Linked DNA regions of Aliidongia dinghuensis. Each later gene encodes a partner of the first gene's protein in a complex. Links are inferred from orthologs where the notes say so. Each region holds a gene or a part of one and is shown in the gene's direction. Other genes may lie near its edges. The genes, in order: IEY58_RS11850 and uvrB.

Region 1 (9,114 bases):
GAGGCGTGCGGCAGCAGCCGGTAGCCGAGATGGCCGCTATAGTGGAAGATGACGACGCTGATCGCCGCGACACCGCGCAGCCCGTCCAGGGCCATGAAGACGTGCCCCTCGGAGGCATGTCTTTCATCGACACGAACCTTCGGTTGCCGGCTTTCGATATCGCCAGGTCGTTCCATCGCTGCCGGTGCCATGCTTCTCCCCGCAAACGAGGGGACGAACGGATGGCAGCGCAAAAAGTTCGAAATGGCGGCACTTTTAGATAGAAGTGGCTAATCCGCCTCCGCGGCAACCCGCTCCAGCGCCTCGCCGTCGATCCGATAGGGCAGCCAGTCCGAGCGATGCTTGATGCCGAGCCGTTCGTAGAAGCCGCGCGCCGGGTTCCAGTCCAAAACGGCAAGATCGAGCCGCTGGGCGCCGTGGCGGACGGCGAGCTGGGCCATGTCGATGATCAGCCGGCGGCCGATACCGTGGCCGCGGGCCGATTCGGCGACATAGAGGTCTTCGAGATAGATCCCCGCGCGGCCGAGCCAGGTCGAATAGCTGAAGAACCAGAGCGCGAAGCCCACGACTCGGTCGTCGAGCTCGGCCACTCGGCAGCCGAAGCGCTTCTCCGGACCGAAGCCGTCGCGCAGCAGGTCGGCCTCGGTCGCGACGACGGCGTCCGGCTCACGCTCGAAGGCGGCAAGCTCGCGGATCAGCGCCAGAATGACGGGCACGTCATCCGGTGTCGCGTCGCGCAGGTGGATTCTGGGCATGGGGTCCGAAACTCCGGGTCTCAAGGATCGAGCAGGGCGCCGGTGCGAGTCGGCAGCGCCACGGCACCGGCGACCTTGCCGATGGCCTGGCCGGGCCGGGCCAGGCGCTTGACCTTGCGGGCGAAGAACAAGCCATCGGCGATGGTCTCGACCGGCGTGCGCTGGGCGGCGGGATCCTCCGCCAGCGGATCGACGATCTCGGCCACGACCTGGCCGGCGCGGACGTGCTCGCCCAATTCGGCGTGATAGACCACCATGCCGCCGACGGGCGCGCGCAGCACGTCGACGGCGGCGAGCGGCGTGCCGTCGCAGAGCGGTTCCGGCAGCGGGCCGGGATCGCCCGCGACGAGGCCACGGCGCATGAGGAAGCGGAAGAGGGCGGCTGCGTCCTTGGCGCCGAGCGCGTCCGAGACGTCGCCCTGGCCGCGGAACTCGACCGTGCCGGCGAGACAGGCGTCGGGAATCGGCGTCTCGCCGCCCAGGCGCCGGCGCAGCTCGGCCCACAGGTTGCTGAAGGTCTCGTCGAACGGCGTGCCGCCCGAATCGGCCGCGAGCAGGGTTGCGACGCTGCCGAGCTCGGCCGACAGGTCGGCGCCGTCCGGCCAGCGCGCCTCGCCCAGATAGAGATGCATGAGCGCGTCGTTGTCGCAATGCAGGTCGAGCACGTAGTCGGCGTCGATCGCCTCGCGCATCAGGATCTGGCGCAGGCTCGCAAGCTCGCCCTGCGGCTGGTACTCATCGAGCAGCGCCACCAGCGCTGCGCGGATGGTCCGGACGTTCTCGGCCGCGTCGCGCCCGAGCCGGCCCGCGACCCGGTCGGCCGCAAGCGCCGCGAGGTCGGGGAAGGAGCGGTTGAAATTCTCACCCGACGCCAAGTCGTAGCGGCCCAAGTGGCTGCCGTCGATGATCTGGGCGAGGCCGATCGGGTTTGCGACCGGCACCAGCACAACCTCGCCCAGGATCTCGCCCCGGGCCTCGGCGGCGTCGAGCAGCTTTTCCAGGTGATGGGCCGCCATCATCGCCGGCAGCTCGTCGGCATGGAGCGACGCCTGCAGATAGGCCTTGGGTGCCGCGCCGGGTGTGCCATAGCGCAGGATCTTCACATGGCGGCTCGTGCCGGGGCTGGACGGTTTGAGGCGTTTCAGTTCGACCGATTTCATGGGAAGCGCTTTCAGTTCGCCGCGGCGTCGACGACCGGCAGCCAGGGCATGATGCCGGTGATGTAGAGCCAAATGACGGCGATCGCCATCGAGGCCAGCGTGATCGGGATGCCGGCACGGGCGAATTCGTTGGCGCGCAGCCTGACGCCGCGCTCGGCCGCGCGCTCGACGATGATCAGGTTCGACAGGCTGCCGACCAGCAGCAGGTTGCCGGCAAGTGACGAGAGCAGCGCCAGGCCATAGAGCGCGCCCGGCGGCGGGTCGAGCCAGATCTGCAAGAGGAGGATCGCCGAGGGCACGTTGCCGATCGTGTTTGACAGGAACAGCATCAGCGGCGCCAGCACGATCAGGCTGTCGGGCAGCATGTGGATCGACTGCAGCCCGTCAACCAGCAGGCCGGGCAGCGCCGTGCTGCCGAGCGCGCCGGTCACGCCGAACAGGCAGGTGAACAGCAGGAGCAGCGGCCAATCGATCGCCGCGATCATCGCGGTCGAGGTGAATTTGCGATTGAGCAGCAGCAGGGCCGCGATCGAGAGGGCGAACACGTCGCGCGGCAGGTCGGTCAGGAACAGGGCGAGCAAGCCGATGACGGCGGCGATGCCCTTGTTGGTCTGGGTCCGGTCGTGCGTGCGGAACGCGACCGGCGGCAGGGTCTCCTCGGCGAAGCCGTCGCTCGGCAGTTCGAGGCGCCCGCGCCACAGGAAGGCCACGACCGCGAACACGATGCCGAGGCTGACGATCGCCGGTACGCCGCACGCCCAAAGATATGTCGGCAGATGCAGGTTGCCGAGCTGGCCGACCAGGATGGTCTGCGGCGCGCCGATGATGGTCGCGGCCGAGCCGGCATTGTCCGCGGCGATCATGGCGATGAGATAGGGCCTGGGATCGAGCCCGCGCGCGCGCACCACGTCGACGAGCAGCGGCGTCATGCAATAGACCAGCATGTCGTTGGCGAGGAACGCCGAGAGCCCGCCGCAGGCTGCGACCGTCAGGCCCAGGATCCGGAGCGGGCTGCCCGGCGCCCGGCCGATGCGCTGGATCACCGAGTCGCAGAAGCCCGACGCGATGAACTGGGCCGAGATGATCATGATCGCGAACAGCAGGACCAGCGTCGGCATGTCGATGCGCGCGCCGACCTCATCGAGCGTCAGTGCCTCGGTGCCCAAGAGCGCGATCAGGCCCAGGAGCGCGATACCGGTCCGGTCGACCCGGAGCCACGGCAGCCGTCCGGCCGCCATGCCGCCGTAGGTCAGCAGAAAGATGAGGTAGATCTTGACGGCGGTCATCGTGGGTCCCGGCCCGGAACTCTCGGCTACAGGTGATCGATCGCGGCCACGCGAGGCGGCCCGACGAGGAAAGGCAATCGGGCAAGAGCGTGGCTGAACTCTCGGCCGAGCGGAAGGCGCTAAACGGTCTCAATCGCCTTGCATAGGCGAGCGCCGTCCCGATCGTGGCACTTTGATCACGGGTGACGTGTCGGTAAGGTGCGTCCCATGTCGCTGATTTCCGATCGGCCGGGCGAACCGGCCTATTTCGCCAACCTCAATCCGCCGCAGCGCCAGGCCGTCGAGACGCTGGAGGGGCCCGTGCTGGTGCTGGCCGGCGCCGGCACCGGCAAGACGCGCGTGCTGACGACCCGGCTCGGCCATATCCTGATGACCGGCCGAGCCTATCCGAGCCAGGTGCTCGCCGTCACCTTCACGAACAAGGCGGCGCGCGAGATGCGCGAGCGGCTGGAGCGGCTCATCGGCGCCGATGCCGAGGGCATGTGGCTCGGCACGTTCCATGCGCTCGCCGCCCGGATCCTCAGGCGCCATGCCGAAGCGGTCGGCCTCAAGTCGAACTTCACCATCCTCGACACCGACGACCAGCTTCGCCTGGTGAAGCAGCAGCTCGCGGCGGAGGGTATCGACGACAAGCGCTCGCCGGCGCGCGCCGTGCTCGCCGTGATCGAGCGCTGGAAGGATCGCGGCCTGACGCCCGACAAGGTCGACGGCGAGGACGCGGGCGATCTCGCCGACGGCCGCCTCGTCAAGCTCTACGGCCAGTACCAGGAGCGGCTGCGCGCCTTGAACGCGACCGACTTCGGCGACCTCTTGCTGCACAACCTCACGATCTTCCTCGGCCAGCCGGCGATCCTCGCCGACTATCAGCGCAAGTTCCGCTACATCCTGGTCGACGAGTACCAGGACACGAACATCTCGCAGTATTTGTGGCTGCGGCTGCTGGCGCAGTCGCATAAAAACATCTGCTGCGTCGGCGACGACGATCAGTCGATCTACGGCTGGCGTGGCGCCGAGGTCGGCAACATCCTACGCTTCGAGCAGGATTTTCCGGGCGCCACCGTCATCCGGCTGGAGCAGAACTACCGCTCGACGCCGGAGATCCTGAATGCCGCCGGCCATCTGATCGCGCATAACGCCGGCCGGCTCGGCAAAACGCTGTGGACCGCGGGGACCGCCGGCGACAAGGTGCGCGTGCGCGGCATGTGGGATGGCGAGGAGGAAGCCCGCTGGGTCGCGGACGAGATCGAGGCCGACCAGCGCCGCGGTACGCCCTTGTCCGAGGTCGCCGTGCTGGTGCGTGCCAGCTTCCAGATGCGCGAGTTCGAAGAGCGTTTCATCACGACCGGCATTCCCTATCGCGTCGTCGGCGGCCCGCGCTTCTACGAGCGCCAGGAAATCCGCGACGCGTTGGCCTATCTGCGCCTCATCCACCAGTCGGACGACGATCTCGCGTTCGAGCGCATCGTCAACACGCCGCGCCGCGGCATCGGCACGGCCACCATCCAGACGCTGCACATGGTGGGCCGCGGCCAGGGCGTGTCGCTGATGGAGGCGGCACGGCGCGTCGTCGAGACCGACGAGCTGAAGCCGGCCGCGCGCAAGGCGGTGGCGCTGCTCGTGCGCGATTTCGACCGCTGGCGGCGCGAGGCGGAGCGGCTGCCGCATACGGAGCTGGCCCAGGTCGTGCTCGACGAATCCGGCTATACCGCCATGTGGCAGGCCGACAAGACGCCCGAGGCGCCGGGCCGGCTCGAGAACCTGAAGGAGCTCATCGTCGGCATGGCCGAGTTCGAGACGCTCGCAGGCTTCCTCGAGCATGTCAGCCTGGTCATGGACAATGCGATCGAATCGGGCGGCGACCTTGTCACTCTGATGACGCTCCATGCCGCCAAGGGGCTGGAGTTCGCCCATGTCTTCCTGCCGGGCTGGGAGGAAGGACTGTTCCCGCACCAGCGGGCACTCGACGACAACGGCCAGGCGGGGCTCGAGGAGGAGCGGCGGCTCGCCTATGTCGGCTTGACGCGCGCCAAGCGCAAGGCCGACGTCTCCTATGCCGCGAACCGGCGCATGCACGGCCAGTGGCAGAGTGCCTTGCCGTCCCGCTTCGTCGACGAGCTGCCGCACGACCAGATCGAGGCCGAGACGGCGCAAGGGATGTATGGGATGCGGGCGCCTGTGGGCCGCGGTGCGTTCGACGATATTGAGACTTCGAGCTTCGGTGGCTATCGCCGGATCGTCCGGCCGCTGCCGGGGGGCGGCCCGCGCGAGGGGCTGCAGATCCGCGCCGTTGGCGGCTTCGCCGTCGGCGACCGGGTGTTTCACCAGAAATTCGGCACCGGCACGGTGCGCGAGATCGAGGACGCCAAGCTGACGATCAATTTCGACCATGCCGGCGAGAAGCGCGTCATGGACAGTTTCGTTCAGAAAGCCTGATTCGGGCAAAAAGCCTGAGAGCACAGAAAGCCTGAGAGCAGAGGATATCCGGAGAGTCATGATCCCGACATCGACCTGGCCCAAGGGCGGTGCGCCGCTGTGGCGTGTGGCGCTCGAAGCGCCGGACGAATTCTCGGCCGAAGGCTTCGCCCAGGTGCTGGAGGCCTTGGGCGGCGCCATCAGTGCGTTCGAGACCGAGCCCCAGGGCCCGTGGAAGGTCGAGACCTTCGTCCAGGGCAAGCCGGATCTGGCCGTGGTCGAGGGCGGCCTGGCGCTGGTCGCCCTGCAATTTGGAGTCGTCCAGCCGGCCGTCACGCTCGAGCAGCTGCCGGACGTCGACTGGGTGCGGCAGAACCAGGAGAGCTTCCCGCCCCTCCATATCGGCCGCTATTTCGTCTATGGCTCGCACATTGTCGAGCCGCCACCCGCGGGCACCATCGGGCTCGAGATCGACGCGGCGAGTGCGTTCGGCACCGGTGAGCACGCGACCACGGCCGGCTGCCTTCTGGCGCTCGACCGGCTCGCCAAGCGTGGGCCACGCCGGCGCGTGCTCGACATGGGCTCGGGCACGGGCATCCTGGCGATCGCCGCGGCCAAGACCTGGCACGTGTCGGTGCTCGCCTGCGACATCGACCGCAACTCGGTCCGGGTCGCGGCCGAGAATGTGGTGACGAACGGCGTGCAGCATCTGGTCGTGAGCCGTGAGAGCGACGGCTATCGGGCGGCCGCGGTCAGTGCCGCCGGCCCCTACGACCTGATCTTCGCCAATATCCTGGCGCGCCCCTTGGCCAAGATGGCGCCGGACCTGGCGCATCACCTGGCACCGGGCGGCATCGCCATCCTGTCGGGGCTGCTGGCGAGGCAGGAGACCTACGTGGCGGCGGCCCATCGCAATGCGGGGCTGACCTTCAAAGGCCGCATCCCGCGGGCCGGCTGGCACACGCTGGTGTTCGAGAAGGCATGGCCGTGAGGAACGGTTGATGACTCGCTACCAGAGGTGGAACCAACTCGCCGCAAGATCGTTCGATCGGAGCCAGTCAATTGTGCCCGGGAGGAGCGATGTCATTCAATATGAAGGCGGCCGATCTCGACGCGTATCTCGGCAAGCCTATCGCTAAAATTTGCGACCGGGGCTATCACCCGGACGCTGAAAATCATTGCGCACATTTCGTCAGTCACGCGCTCGGCATCACGATCGGGACGCTATGCGGCGATATGAACTACGCCACTCGGCATACCGGTGCGACAATTCGTGTCAACGAGCTTTATAACGGCCTCCGTTCGCGGGGCCCGTGGGACAACCGACCGCCTGGCACGGACGGGCTTCTGATCTTCGTTACCGATGCCAACCGAAACATGATCAATAACAGGATGGGCCAAGGCCCTCAAAAGCATGTCGGCATCTGCTATATGGGGAAAATTTGGAATTATAGTAATGGGCGCCACGCGGTCGTGAGAGACGCTTCCGTCGAATCCTTTCATTTGAAATTTAAGCGCACATATCATGGCACGAGCATCTCGCTCTATTTTGGAGAGGTCCCATGATGCGCTGGCTCATCGGCATCGGCGTTATCGCCATGGCGATCCACGGTGCGTTTGCGGCAGACCAGACTAAAACGCGACCGGCCCGCCCGGATCCGATCACGGCGATTCGTCCGCTACAGGAATTGATGGCGATTTCGACGAGCATGGTGGGCAAGGACTCGCTTTGCACCGATGCGACGCAACCCGACCAGCAGATCGCGGTTGGGCAGATTCTCGCCCAGGCATTCGCCTATCAGGTCGATGGCCGAAACGTCGTGACGGGCCGTTGCGAAACGGCCGGCGACGGCATGTGTGAAGTCTTTATCCGCCACGCGAAAGGCGAAGACGTCTGGGAGAAACACCTGGTTTTCCGGTCGATCGGCGGGAAGGCGGACGTTGCAACGCTGCAATGCCGCGACGCAGGCTGATGAGAGGCCGGTCAGGTGTCGGAAGCGCATACCACCCAGGCCGACGCGGGGACGGACCCGGGTCCGATGATCGGAGGCGGGTCGCCGGGCGTCGGCGGGTGGTTGACGGAATCGGCAGCGCGGGGATCGCGCTGCGGGCGGCTCAGCGGAACAGCGTCCAGAGATCGCTGCGGCCGAGACCCATGTCGGCGAGCAGACGGTCGTCAAGGCCGCTCAGATGCTCGACCATGCGGGCGCGCTCGACGCGGGCCAGCACGTGGCGATAGGCCGCGAGCAGCAGATGGATGGGGCCGCCGGACTGGCCGGGCAGCGTGGTGGACAAGGTAGCAGCAGTGCTCATCTTTCATCCCCCCTTTGGGATGAGGGTCGAACCCGTCAGGCCGCCGGGTGGCGCCGGACAGGGCGTCCGCGGGTTACGCGGCGCGCTGTTCGACGTGGTTGTTGGCGGCGACGGGGCCGTTGGCGGTGAAGACCGGGCGGGCTTCGGCGGCGAGATCGGCCTTCGGGCTGACGACGAACGGGATGTCGGCGCGGCGCAGGCCGATGTCGGCGAGCGAGCGGTCGTCCATCGAATAAAGCTCGTTCAGGACGCGGTGACGTTCCTGCCAAGCACGAAAGCCGCGGACGGCGGCCGAGACGAGAGCGATCATGGAAGTTCCTCCGAAAGGATATTTGCGACTTCAATTATGTCGCACTGCACAAAATAGGCACCTTTCAGCCCGGTGGCAGAGGGTCTAACGCACGCCAGCTCTCGGACAAGTGCATGCCGCATTGCAATAATGCGGTAAGAATCAGGAGTCTTGTGCCGCAATCCTGCGGCCTCTAGCCTCTCGCGGTCGGCAATGGTGCCGGCATGTCGCTAAGTTGACGGTGCTATGATGCAAAAGAAGGATTGTCGGCTGACCTATCAAGGGGATGCCGTTTTGGCGGGTCTGCTCGCCAAGGCGGGCTCCGTTTACACGGTCGCCGAGATCCGATCCCTCATCGCGGGCGTGCTGGGCTCGGCCGAAGAGCGCGATCCGGAGGCCTGGTGCGTGCTGGTCGCGGCCGACCCGTCGCCGGCGCTCGTGGCCCAGCTGCTGGCGCTCAGGGATGACATCGCGCACGACGAGGCGCCCGAGCCGATCGACGCCGGTACTTACGCGCGGCGGCTTGCCGCCGTGCGTGCCGGCTGTGCCAGGCTCGGCATCGATGGGTTCCTGGTGCCGCGCGCCGATGAATTCCAGAACGAATATGTCCCGGCCGCCAACGAGCGCCTGCAATGGCTGACCGGCTTCAAGGGCTCGGCCGGCAACGCGATCGTGCTGGCCGACCGGGCGGCGATCTTCGTCGACGGCCGCTACACGGTGCAGGTCCGGGCCGAGGTCGACGGCGCGCTCTATGAATATCGCCATCTCATCACCGAGCCGCCGGAGGAATGGCTGGCGACGGCGCTCAAGCCCGGTCAGCGCTTCGGCTATGACGCCTGGCTCTTGACGCCCGCCCAGGTCGAGAAGCTCAAGACCGGTGTCGCCCGGGCCGGCGCCGA
Region 2 (9,117 bases), on another replicon or contig:
CTCGACAGGATGCCGCGGGTCTCAGGCGTGAGCGGCAGCAGGTTGATCAGGATCTCCGTCTTGGTGAGGAACGATCCGAACCCCGCCTCGCCCGCGAAGCACTCGACACCGTCAATCTCGTGCGGCGTGCGCGCCCAGCCGCGCACGTCGTATCCCAGGGAGGCGAGCCGCTTGGCGGTGAGCGCCCCCATCTGGCCCAGCCCCATGACGCCGATCGTCACCTCCGACGCCGGGCGCATGACCTTGAACGCCCATTCACGCCGCTTCTGCGCGTCGAGGTAATGGGCGATGTCGCGATGGTGGAACATCACCCAGCTCAGAACGTAGTCGGCCATCCGGGCGGCGAAGCTCTCGTCGACCACGCGCACGAGCGGCAGGTGCCGCGGGAATTCCGGGTCGAGCAGATAATGATCAACGCCGGCGCCGGTCGCCGAGATCAGCTTCAGATTCTTATAGGGCGCAAGGAACCCTGGGGACATGCGGAAGATCATGCAGATCTCGATGTCGTCCGGGTTGCCGGCCTCGGGCCATTCCCGGATGTCCTCGTCCGGCAGCCCCTCCCGGATCGCGCCGATCAGCTTCTTGCCGTAGGCCTGGTGCAGCAGACAAAGTATAGCCACTGGTCTCATCCTCTCGTTTGGTCGACGAGGGCTGCCGGGCAGCCCTCGCCTGTCCCGTTCATTCGGCGGCGATGCCGATTCCTTCCGTCGGCACATCCACCGCGCAGCCGAGTCGTCCTGCGACCCGGGCGCCGTCCGTCAGCACCGCAACGCCATGGCGATGCAATTCCTCGGCCGCCACCTCGCACAGCTCGACATTGCTGGTCGGCCGGATCGCGCCGTCCTCGCTGAGGAGGTAGGGCGAGTCCTCCATGCCGACGCGCAGCACGTCGACCTCGCTGTCCTCCTGAGCCGCATAGGCCGCGAGCCGCTGCAAGGCCGTCACCCGACGCCCGCGGTCGCGGCCGACGTCGAGCGGACCCACCGCCTTCGCCGCGTGCTGCGGCAGCACCGCGGCACCGACCGAGATCGTGACCTGCCGCCGCCTTTCGCCGGTTTCTAGGTCGCGCTCGAGCCCCTTGGCCGCCGCGACGACCGCGCGGAACTCCGCATAGCTGGTCGGGAACGGCAGCTTCGGCGAGAAGCCGAACAGCAGGGTGATGTTGAGTTGCCCACGATCCGCGAGCCGGACCGCCTCATGCTCGATCGCGAATCGAGTCATCGCCAGGCTGCGCTCGAACTGGACCCACTCGACCTCGTCGAACAGCCCGCGTCGGCGCCGCGCCTCGACCGCAGCCGCATAGGTCTCGAGTTGGATCGCCGGCGACGACCGGCCGTAATTGCCGCCATTGGCTGTCGAGTTGGTCTCGAGCTTGACGTCCTCGGCCCGCGTCGAGGGCACGTAGCCCGCGATATCGGCGAGGAAGGCCGGGCTCTGCGCATATTCGGCCGTCACCAGCCGGCCGGCATCCTCGAAATCGCGCAGGATCTGCAACTCGATCGCCGCCTGCATCGTGATGAAATGCGCGCCGCCAGCGTCGATCGGCAGGTCGGCGTGGCTGACGCGCTCCCACTCGCCGAATCGGCTGATGTTCTCGATGACCTCCGGCCCGTTGCGGCTGGCGCCGTAGCTCAGCACCAGGTCCGGGTGGCGCGACAGGGCATCGCTGCCGATGTCGCGATAGACGGAATTGTCCGTCGTCTGCTCCCGGGTCATGAAATTGCGCGCATGATAGTGGTAATAGCGACAGCCGATCCCGTGAATCCGCCGGAGTTCCGCGCGGATCTCCTCGATTCCGACGGCAATGCGCTCTCCATTGCAGATCTCGTCGAGGATCTTGTCACCGGTATTCCGGTGATTCATCGGCGTATACTTGGCACCTGTAGAACAGCAACCGAGAATCAATGATCTGGACATATGAATACCTCTATTCGGGGATTCATCTGGATCGCTCCAGCAGAATGCAGGCGGCCGGCTCCGGAGGCGCTCCACCCCAGATCTTTTATTGGAAACAGTACCGGACGGCCCTGCCCCAAATAGATTTTGGTCAGGCTTCGCTACGAGCAGGCAGGCTGAAACATTCCCGTGAAAGGTTCTATGGATGCCCAGAAAAAAATAGCCACATACTCTTACGCATGTGGCTATTGCTCTTATTCTGCAATTCTAGGTTGGGGCATAAAATTTGCGTTTTCAACAAGAATCTTTGTGAGTCACGAAAAAATTAACAAACCATTTTCACCGCATGAGATTCTAATTTTAACGATATCTCGAACGCGGCATCCCCTCTCGATCAGAAACAAAACTGAAAATTGCAGTGATGACCAGCGCGGCTCGGCAAGCGGCCGGGGAAGGTGCCGCACACCTTGCCCCGGGCCTGTGCGGCCGGCGCGCCTCAGGCGGCCTTGACGCCGGCAATGAAGCCGCCGACCTCGCCGCTCAGCGTCTCCGCCTGCTTTGACAGATCGCCCGACGCCCCCAGGATCTGGCTGGCCGCCGCCCCGGTCGTCGCCGACGCCTGATGAACGCCGGCAATGTTGCGCGCGACGTCCTCCGTGCCCTTCGCCGCTTCCGAGACGCTGCGCGCGATCTCGCCGGTCGTGGCATCCTGCTCCTCGATCGCGGTCGCGATGGCGAGCGCGATATCGGACATCTCGGCGATCGTGTGGCTGATATGCTCGATCGCGCCCACGGTCTTCTGGGTCAGCCCCTGGACCTCGCCGATCTGCTTCTCGATGTCTTCGGTCGCGCGCGCGGTCTGGTTCGCAAGGTTCTTGACCTCGGATGCCACCACTGCGAAGCCCTTGCCCGCCTCGCCGGCACGCGCCGCCTCGATCGTCGCGTTCAGGGCCAGGAGATTGGTCTGGCCGGCGATGGTCGAGATCAGCTGAACCACCTCGCCGATCTTGTGGGCGCTCTCGGACAGCGCCTGCACGGTGTGGCCGGTCGCCTCGGAAGCAGCAATCGCCTGCTTGGCGATGTCGCGCGATGTGGTCACCTGCCGGCCGATCTCCTTGATCGAACCGGCCAGCTGCTCGGTCGCCGACGCAACGGTCTGCACGTTGGCCGAGGCCTGCTCCGCTGCCACGGCAACGGCGCTCGACTGCTGGTTCGTCTGGTCGGCCGCCGCCGCCACGGAATTGGCCGTCGCCTGCATCTCGGTCGCGGCCGCAGCCAGCGAGCGGACGAGCTCGGCGGTCTTGCCTTCGAAATCGCGCACCAGCGCCTCGAGCGCCTCGGTACGCCGTTCCTTGGCCGCCTGCTCGGCGGCCTGGGCCGCCGCCAGCGCATCGCCCTCGACCATCTTGTCCTTGAACACCTGAACCGCAGCCGCCATGGCGCCGATCTCGTCGCCGCGGCCGCGCGCCGGCACCGCCACCTCGAGGTCATGGTCGGCGAGCCGCCGCATGGCGCCGGTCAATTCCCGGACCGGCCCCGCAATGCTGCTGACCAAGGTCCAGCCGGCCCAGACCGCGATCACAAGGGCGACGCCGACCATCGCGAGGATCACGATCCGGCCGCTCGTGTACCGGCTGCTTGCGGCCTCGGCATCCTGGTGCATGCCCACGATGTTGAGGTGAATGTCCTTGGAGAGGGCATCGGCGAGCGCGGTTGCCGTCGTCCTGAGCTCATCCGCCACGGTCGTGGCCTCGGCGACCTTGCCTGCGCGCAGCAGCGCCATGGCCGTGCCGACGCCTTCGACGTAATGGTCGGCGTTGCTCTTGAACGTGTCGTAGAGCGCCCGTTCCTCGGCGCTGGTAATGGTCCGCTCGTAGCGGCGCTCGGCGTCGTCGAGCTTCGCCTTGAGCGCGGGGAAGGACTGGTCGAACACGGCCAGCTGCTTCGGATCGTCCTTGAAGATCAGCGACTTGGCCCAGGTCAGCCGGTACTGGTAGATCTGTTCCTTCATCGCGTCCAGCTGCTCGAGCGACGCCTGGTAGTTCTCGACCATGTCAGTCGCGATCGCATTGAACGCACTGAAGTTCTGGATCGCCGAGACGCCCGACGCGGCGAACAGGAAGATCAATACGGAAAAGGCGGCCACGAGCTTCGCTCGAATGGACAGGTCGCGCCAGACGCTCATCATTCTCTCAATTCCCCAAGATTCGACAGTATCGACCATTCCCGACCCGTGGGCGGTGCACGAACCGAGCCAATTCGCGCCGTTAGGCTCACGCAAACAAAAAGGGGCGCGACCGCCGGCCGCCCCCTCCCCTGTAACAGCGCCCGCTTTCATGCCGGCGCCCGCTTGTCGCGTGTTATCATCGAAAGATTAAATAGGCGTGAACTTGCTGATTTGAATAGCTCGCACGCCAGTCTTTGCAGATTTTTCTATAAAATTGCAAACTTCGCACAATGAGGTCAAGCGTCTCTGAACGCTCTCCGTGAGAAGATGACTCAAACTCTCTACAAGTACTCTTGCAGGTCGCGATCAGTCCCTTTACGGGCACAGGAAGTCTCATAAAAGCCAATCAGATACTTTTTTGTCTGAGCTTTATGGAGAAATCCAAGTAAACTGACGGATGCGCCAATCACCCGAAAATCTACCTTGTGCTGGCGGGAGCTGTCCGCAGCCCAGGCATCCGGCCCCTGGCGTCGCAGGACCCGTCGCATTATGTTCCCGCCATGCCGCCCGTGCCGACTGCCCAGAAACCGCTCGCCGACATTCCCGCCGACTTCCGCCTCGTCTCGGAATTCGTACCGGCGGGTGACCAGCCAACGGCGATCGCGGAACTGACCCAAGGGCTGATCCAGGGTGAGCGCGACCAGGTGCTGCTCGGCGTCACCGGCTCCGGCAAGACCTTCACCATCGCCCACACGATCCAGACGCTGCAGCGCCCGGCGCTGGTGCTGGCGCCGAATAAGACGCTGGCGGCCCAGCTCTACGGCGAGATGAAGAGCTTCTTTCCAGAGAACGCGGTCGAGTATTTCGTCTCTTACTACGATTACTACCAGCCGGAAGCCTACGTCCCGCGCAGCGACACCTATATCGAGAAGGAAAGCTCGATCAACGAGCAGATCGACCGGATGCGGCATAGCGCCACACGGGCGCTACTCGAACGGCGCGACGTCATCATCGTGGCGAGCGTGTCCTGCATCTACGGCATCGGCTCGGTCGAGACCTATTCGCGCATGGTCGTCGACCTCAAGGCCGGCCAGCGGGTCGACCGCACCTTCCTGCTGGCGCAGCTGGTCGAGCTGCAGTTCAAGCGCAACGACTTGGGCTTCCAGCGCGGTGCCTTCCGGGCGCGCGGCGACACGATCGAGATCTTCCCGGCCCATTACGAGGATCGCGCCTGGCGCCTGTCGCTGTTCGGCGACGAGCTCGAATCGATCCACGAAATCGACCCGCTGACCGGCGAGAAGGTGCAGGCGCTGAAGGAGATCCGCGTCTACGCCAACAGCCATTATGTGACACCGCGTCCGACGCTCATTCAGTCGATCGAGCAGATCAAGGTCGAGCTCAAGGAGCGGCTGGAAGAGCTCTACGCCCAAAACAAGCTCTTGGAAGCGCAACGGCTCGAGCAGCGCATCACGTTCGACATCGAGATGATGGCGGCGACCGGCTCCTGCGCCGGCATCGAGAACTATTCCCGCTTCCTCTCCGGCCGCAAGAAGGGCGAGCCGCCGCCGACCCTGTTCGAATACCTGCCCGACGATGCGCTCATCGTGGTCGACGAGAGCCATGTGACCGTGCCGCAGATCGGCGGCATGTACCGCGGCGACTACATGCGCAAGTCGACCCTGTCGGAATACGGCTTCCGCCTGCCGTCCTGCATGGACAACCGGCCGCTCAAGTTCGAGGAATGGGACGCGATGCGCGGCCAGTCGATCTTCGTGTCGGCGACGCCGGGCCCGTGGGAGATGGAGCGTACCGGCGGCGTGTTCACCGAGCAGGTCGTGCGTCCGACCGGCCTCATCGACCCGGTGACGATCATCCGGCCGACGGAGACTCAGGTCGACGATCTCCTGGCCGAGTGCAAGACCTGTGCTGCCAAGGGCCAGCGCGTGCTGGTGACGACGCTCACCAAGAAGATGGCCGAGGCGCTGACCGAATATATGCACGAGGCCGGCATCCGCGTGCGCTACATCCATTCCGACGTCGAGACGCTGGAGCGGATCGAGATCATCCGTGACTTGCGCTTGGGCGCGTTCGACGTGCTGGTCGGCATCAACCTGCTGCGCGAAGGCCTTGATATTCCGGAATGCGCGCTGGTCGCGATCCTGGATGCCGACAAAGAGGGTTACCTGCGTTCGCGCACCTCGCTCATCCAGACCATCGGCCGCGCCGCGCGTAATGTCGAAGGCCGGGCAATCCTTTACGCCGATCGCATCACCGACAGCATGAAGGCGGCGCTCGATGAATGCGGCCGCCGGCGCGAGAAGCAGCAGGCCTACAACGCCGCCCACGGCATCACGCCCGAGAGCGTGAAGAAGCAGATCGGCGACATTCTTAACTCGGTCTACGAGCGCGACGGCGTTACCGTCGATCTTGGCGAGTCCGCCGCGAGCCACTATGCCGGCTCGAATCTCAAGGCGGTGATCGCCGACCTCGAGAAGCAGATGCGCGCCGCCGCGGCCGACCTCGAGTTCGAGGAGGCGGCACGGCTGCGCGACGAGATCAAGCGGCTGGAGCAGATGGACCTGGGCCTGCCGGCCTCGGCCGTGCCGGGCCTGGCCGAGACTGCGGCCCGCTATGCGGCACCGCACCCGGCCGGCCGTTCGACCGGCGGCAAGTCCGGCAGCCGGCCACGCGAGGCGGCTCGCTCCCGAGCGCGCAGTCGTCGGCGCCAAGGACCCTGACGGAACTCATGCCCCTCTCCGAACATCTCCCCCGCACCGCTCTCGTGACCGGTGCCGGCCAGCGCATCGGCCGGACGATCGCGCTCGATCTTGCCGGCCGCGGCTTCGCCGTCGCCGTCCACTACAACCGCTCGGCCGAGGCGGCGGCGGCCGTCGTGGCCGAGATCCGCGCGCAGGGCGGCAAGGCGGTGGCGCTCGAGGCCGACCTCGCCCGCGAGGCGTCAGTCGAATTGCTGGTGCCGGCCGCAGTGGGCGCGCTCGGCCCCCTGGGTGTGCTGGTCAACAACGCCTCCACGTTCGAATATGATTCGGTCGCGACAGCGACGCGCGCCGGCTGGGACCGGCACATGGAGGCGAACCTCAGGGCGCCCTTCGTGCTGATGCAGGCATTCGCCAGCCAATTGCCTGAGGAGGCCGAGGGCGCTGTCATCAACCTGATCGATCAGCGCGTTTGGAATCTGACGCCGCATTTCGTGACCTATACTGTAAGCAAGGCAGGCCTCTGGACGCTGACCCAGACCATGGCGCTGGCGCTCGCGCCGCGCATCCGGGTGAACGGCATCGGGCCCGGCCCGACCCTGCCCTCGACCCACCAGACCGCAGCGCAGTTCGCCCAGCAGTGCGCCGACATGCCGCTCGGCCACGGCACCTCGCCCGAGGAAATTGCCGAGGCCGTCTGGTTCCTGTTGCAGGCCCGGGCCATGACCGGACAGATGCTGGCGCTCGACGGCGGCCAGCATCTGGGCTGGGCCCAGCCGAAGCAGTCCATTTCCGTCGTCGACTAGGAAGAGACGATGTCCGAGACGATCCGTAAGCCGACCCAGACCCTGCGCCCCGCGGTGGCGATCGAGCCCGGCCCGCTTGCCAGCATGCTGCGCCGCGTCTTCGTGCGCGATCTGGTGATGATGTGCTCGATCGGCGTGCACGCCCATGAGCATGAGAACAAGCAACGCGTGCGCCTTAATCTCGATTTGGACGCGCTCGAAACCGCAGAGCCGATCGATGACGATCTACGGAACGTTGTCTGCTACGACGAGATCATCTCCGCCGTCCGGCGCGTCGTCGATGCCGGTCATGTCCGCCTGATCGAGACGCTCGCCGAGCGGATCGCGGGCCTGTGCCTCGCCGATCCGCGCATTCGCACTGCACGCGTGCAGATCGAAAAGCTAGACGTCTACGACGATGTCGCGAGCGTCGGGGTCGCCATCGTCAGGCATAATTCCTGACGCGAATCCGACTTGACTCCCGCATTGACAGGGTGTCGCAGGGCCTTTTTCAAGGGGTTCAGTTGTTCACAGCCGAACTCGCTGCGGCGCAAAACAGCCAGAGCCGCCACCAAGCCCCTCGTTCTGGACCGGTCATTTCCATTGACAAGAAAAAAATGTAGCAAATTCAATATGTTGTGACTTTTGCCTATTTTTTGATCATGGGCTAGAATCTCCAGGGTTGGTGCGGAGTCCGCCTCTATTTCCGACCCTTGCCCACAAACTTATCCACAGATTCCGTGGATACATGTCCGCGGCGTGACGAAATTCTGAAGCCCCTCTGACGCGGGGAAAAACGGGAGCCGACGATGGCCGAAAGGCCGGTACCACCGCCTGAGGACAATGCACCGGACAGCCGGAAGTTCGAGCTCGAAGCTGAGCTGCCGGCGGAGGGTGCCATCGCATCCGGCGTCGCCGTCATTCGCGAGACCGTCCGCACGCTGCCCGGCAGCCCCGGCGTCTATCGCATGCTGAACGCTGCCGGCGACGTGCTCTATGTCGGCAAGGCCCGCAACCTGAAGAACCGGGTCACGAACTACACCCAACTCGCCAGCCTCTCGAACCGCATTCGCCGCATGGTTGCGGAGACCGCCCGGATGGAGGTGGTCACGACCCATACCGAGGTCGAGGCGCTGCTGCTCGAGATCAACCTGATCAAGACCCTGATGCCGCGCTACAACGTGCTGCTCAGGGACGACAAATCCTTCCCCTACATCCACCTGCGCTCGACCCACCCGGTGCCGCAATTGACCAAGCATCGCGGTGCGCGCAACGAGGGCGGTGAATATTTCGGCCCCTTCGCATCGGCGGGGGCGGTCGGCCGCACGATTACGGCGCTCCATCGCGCGTTCCTGCTGCGCTCCTGCTCCGACAACATCTATCAGAGCCGTACGCGCCCGTGCCTGCAGTATCAGATCAAGCGTTGCTCGGCGCCCTGCGTCGGCCGGATCAGTGATGAGGATTACCTGGCGCTCGTCGACCAGGCGCGCGCGGTCTTGACCGGCCACAGCCGCGAGATCAACGCCCGCCTGGTCGAGGAGATGACCGCGGC

What was found.
Region 2: the proteins of IEY58_RS11850 (region 1) and uvrB are in contact, whole or in part, in a crystal structure (PDB 7EGT), measured with the Thermus thermophilus proteins. The link is inferred for Aliidongia dinghuensis from one-to-one orthologs. Residues at the interface, in WP_096412145.1 of Thermus thermophilus: His654, Arg656, Phe657, Gln666, Asp668, Glu669, Lys680, Arg681, Leu682, Ser683, Lys685, Tyr686, Ala687; in WP_096411307.1 of Thermus thermophilus: Glu23, Leu25, Arg26, Asp27, Gly28, Glu29, Arg30, Phe31, Arg55, Glu326, Asp327, Phe328, Glu379, Ser382, Gln383, His398, Gly400, Arg401.

The regions. Positions count from the first base shown.
Region 1 is NZ_BMJQ01000005.1:287,994-297,107, forward strand. The notes cover bases 3,055-6,021. They hold IEY58_RS11850 (ATP-dependent helicase), read left to right. Parts: upstream 3,055-3,408; coding sequence 3,409-5,634; downstream 5,635-6,021. Other genes in these bases: IEY58_RS11845 (SLC13 family permease), read right to left, coding at 3,055-3,201; IEY58_RS11855 (50S ribosomal protein L11 methyltransferase), read left to right, coding at 5,693-6,021. Outside these bases: IEY58_RS11830 (acyltransferase family protein), read right to left, coding at 1-95; IEY58_RS11835 (GNAT family N-acetyltransferase), read right to left, coding at 270-755; IEY58_RS11840 (M14 family metallopeptidase), read right to left, coding at 776-1,915; more of IEY58_RS11845, read right to left, coding at 1,927-3,054; more of IEY58_RS11855, read left to right, coding at 6,022-6,604; IEY58_RS11860 (hypothetical protein), read left to right, coding at 6,694-7,179; IEY58_RS11865 (hypothetical protein), read left to right, coding at 7,176-7,586; IEY58_RS11870 (DUF1127 domain-containing protein), read right to left, coding at 7,729-7,926; IEY58_RS11875 (DUF1127 domain-containing protein), read right to left, coding at 8,000-8,236; IEY58_RS11880 (aminopeptidase P family protein), read left to right, coding at 8,510-9,114. UniProt on the Escherichia coli protein: A helicase with DNA-dependent ATPase activity. Unwinds DNA duplexes with 3'-5' polarity. Translocates on single-stranded DNA with 3'-5' polarity. Initiates unwinding more efficiently from a nicked substrate than double-stranded DNA.
Region 2 is NZ_BMJQ01000022.1:61,380-70,496, forward strand. Bases 4,243-7,212 are described here. They hold uvrB (excinuclease ABC subunit UvrB), read left to right. Parts: upstream 4,243-4,623; coding sequence 4,624-6,801; downstream 6,802-7,212. Other genes in these bases: IEY58_RS30040 (SDR family oxidoreductase), read left to right, coding at 6,810-7,212. Outside these bases: IEY58_RS30020 (2-hydroxyacid dehydrogenase), read right to left, coding at 1-620; IEY58_RS30025 (hypothetical protein), read right to left, coding at 679-1,863; IEY58_RS30030 (methyl-accepting chemotaxis protein), read right to left, coding at 2,393-4,084; more of IEY58_RS30040, read left to right, coding at 7,213-7,586; folB (dihydroneopterin aldolase), read left to right, coding at 7,596-8,027; excinuclease ABC subunit UvrC, read left to right, coding at 8,375-9,117. UniProt on the Escherichia coli protein: The UvrABC repair system catalyzes the recognition and processing of DNA lesions. A damage recognition complex composed of 2 UvrA and 2 UvrB subunits scans DNA for abnormalities.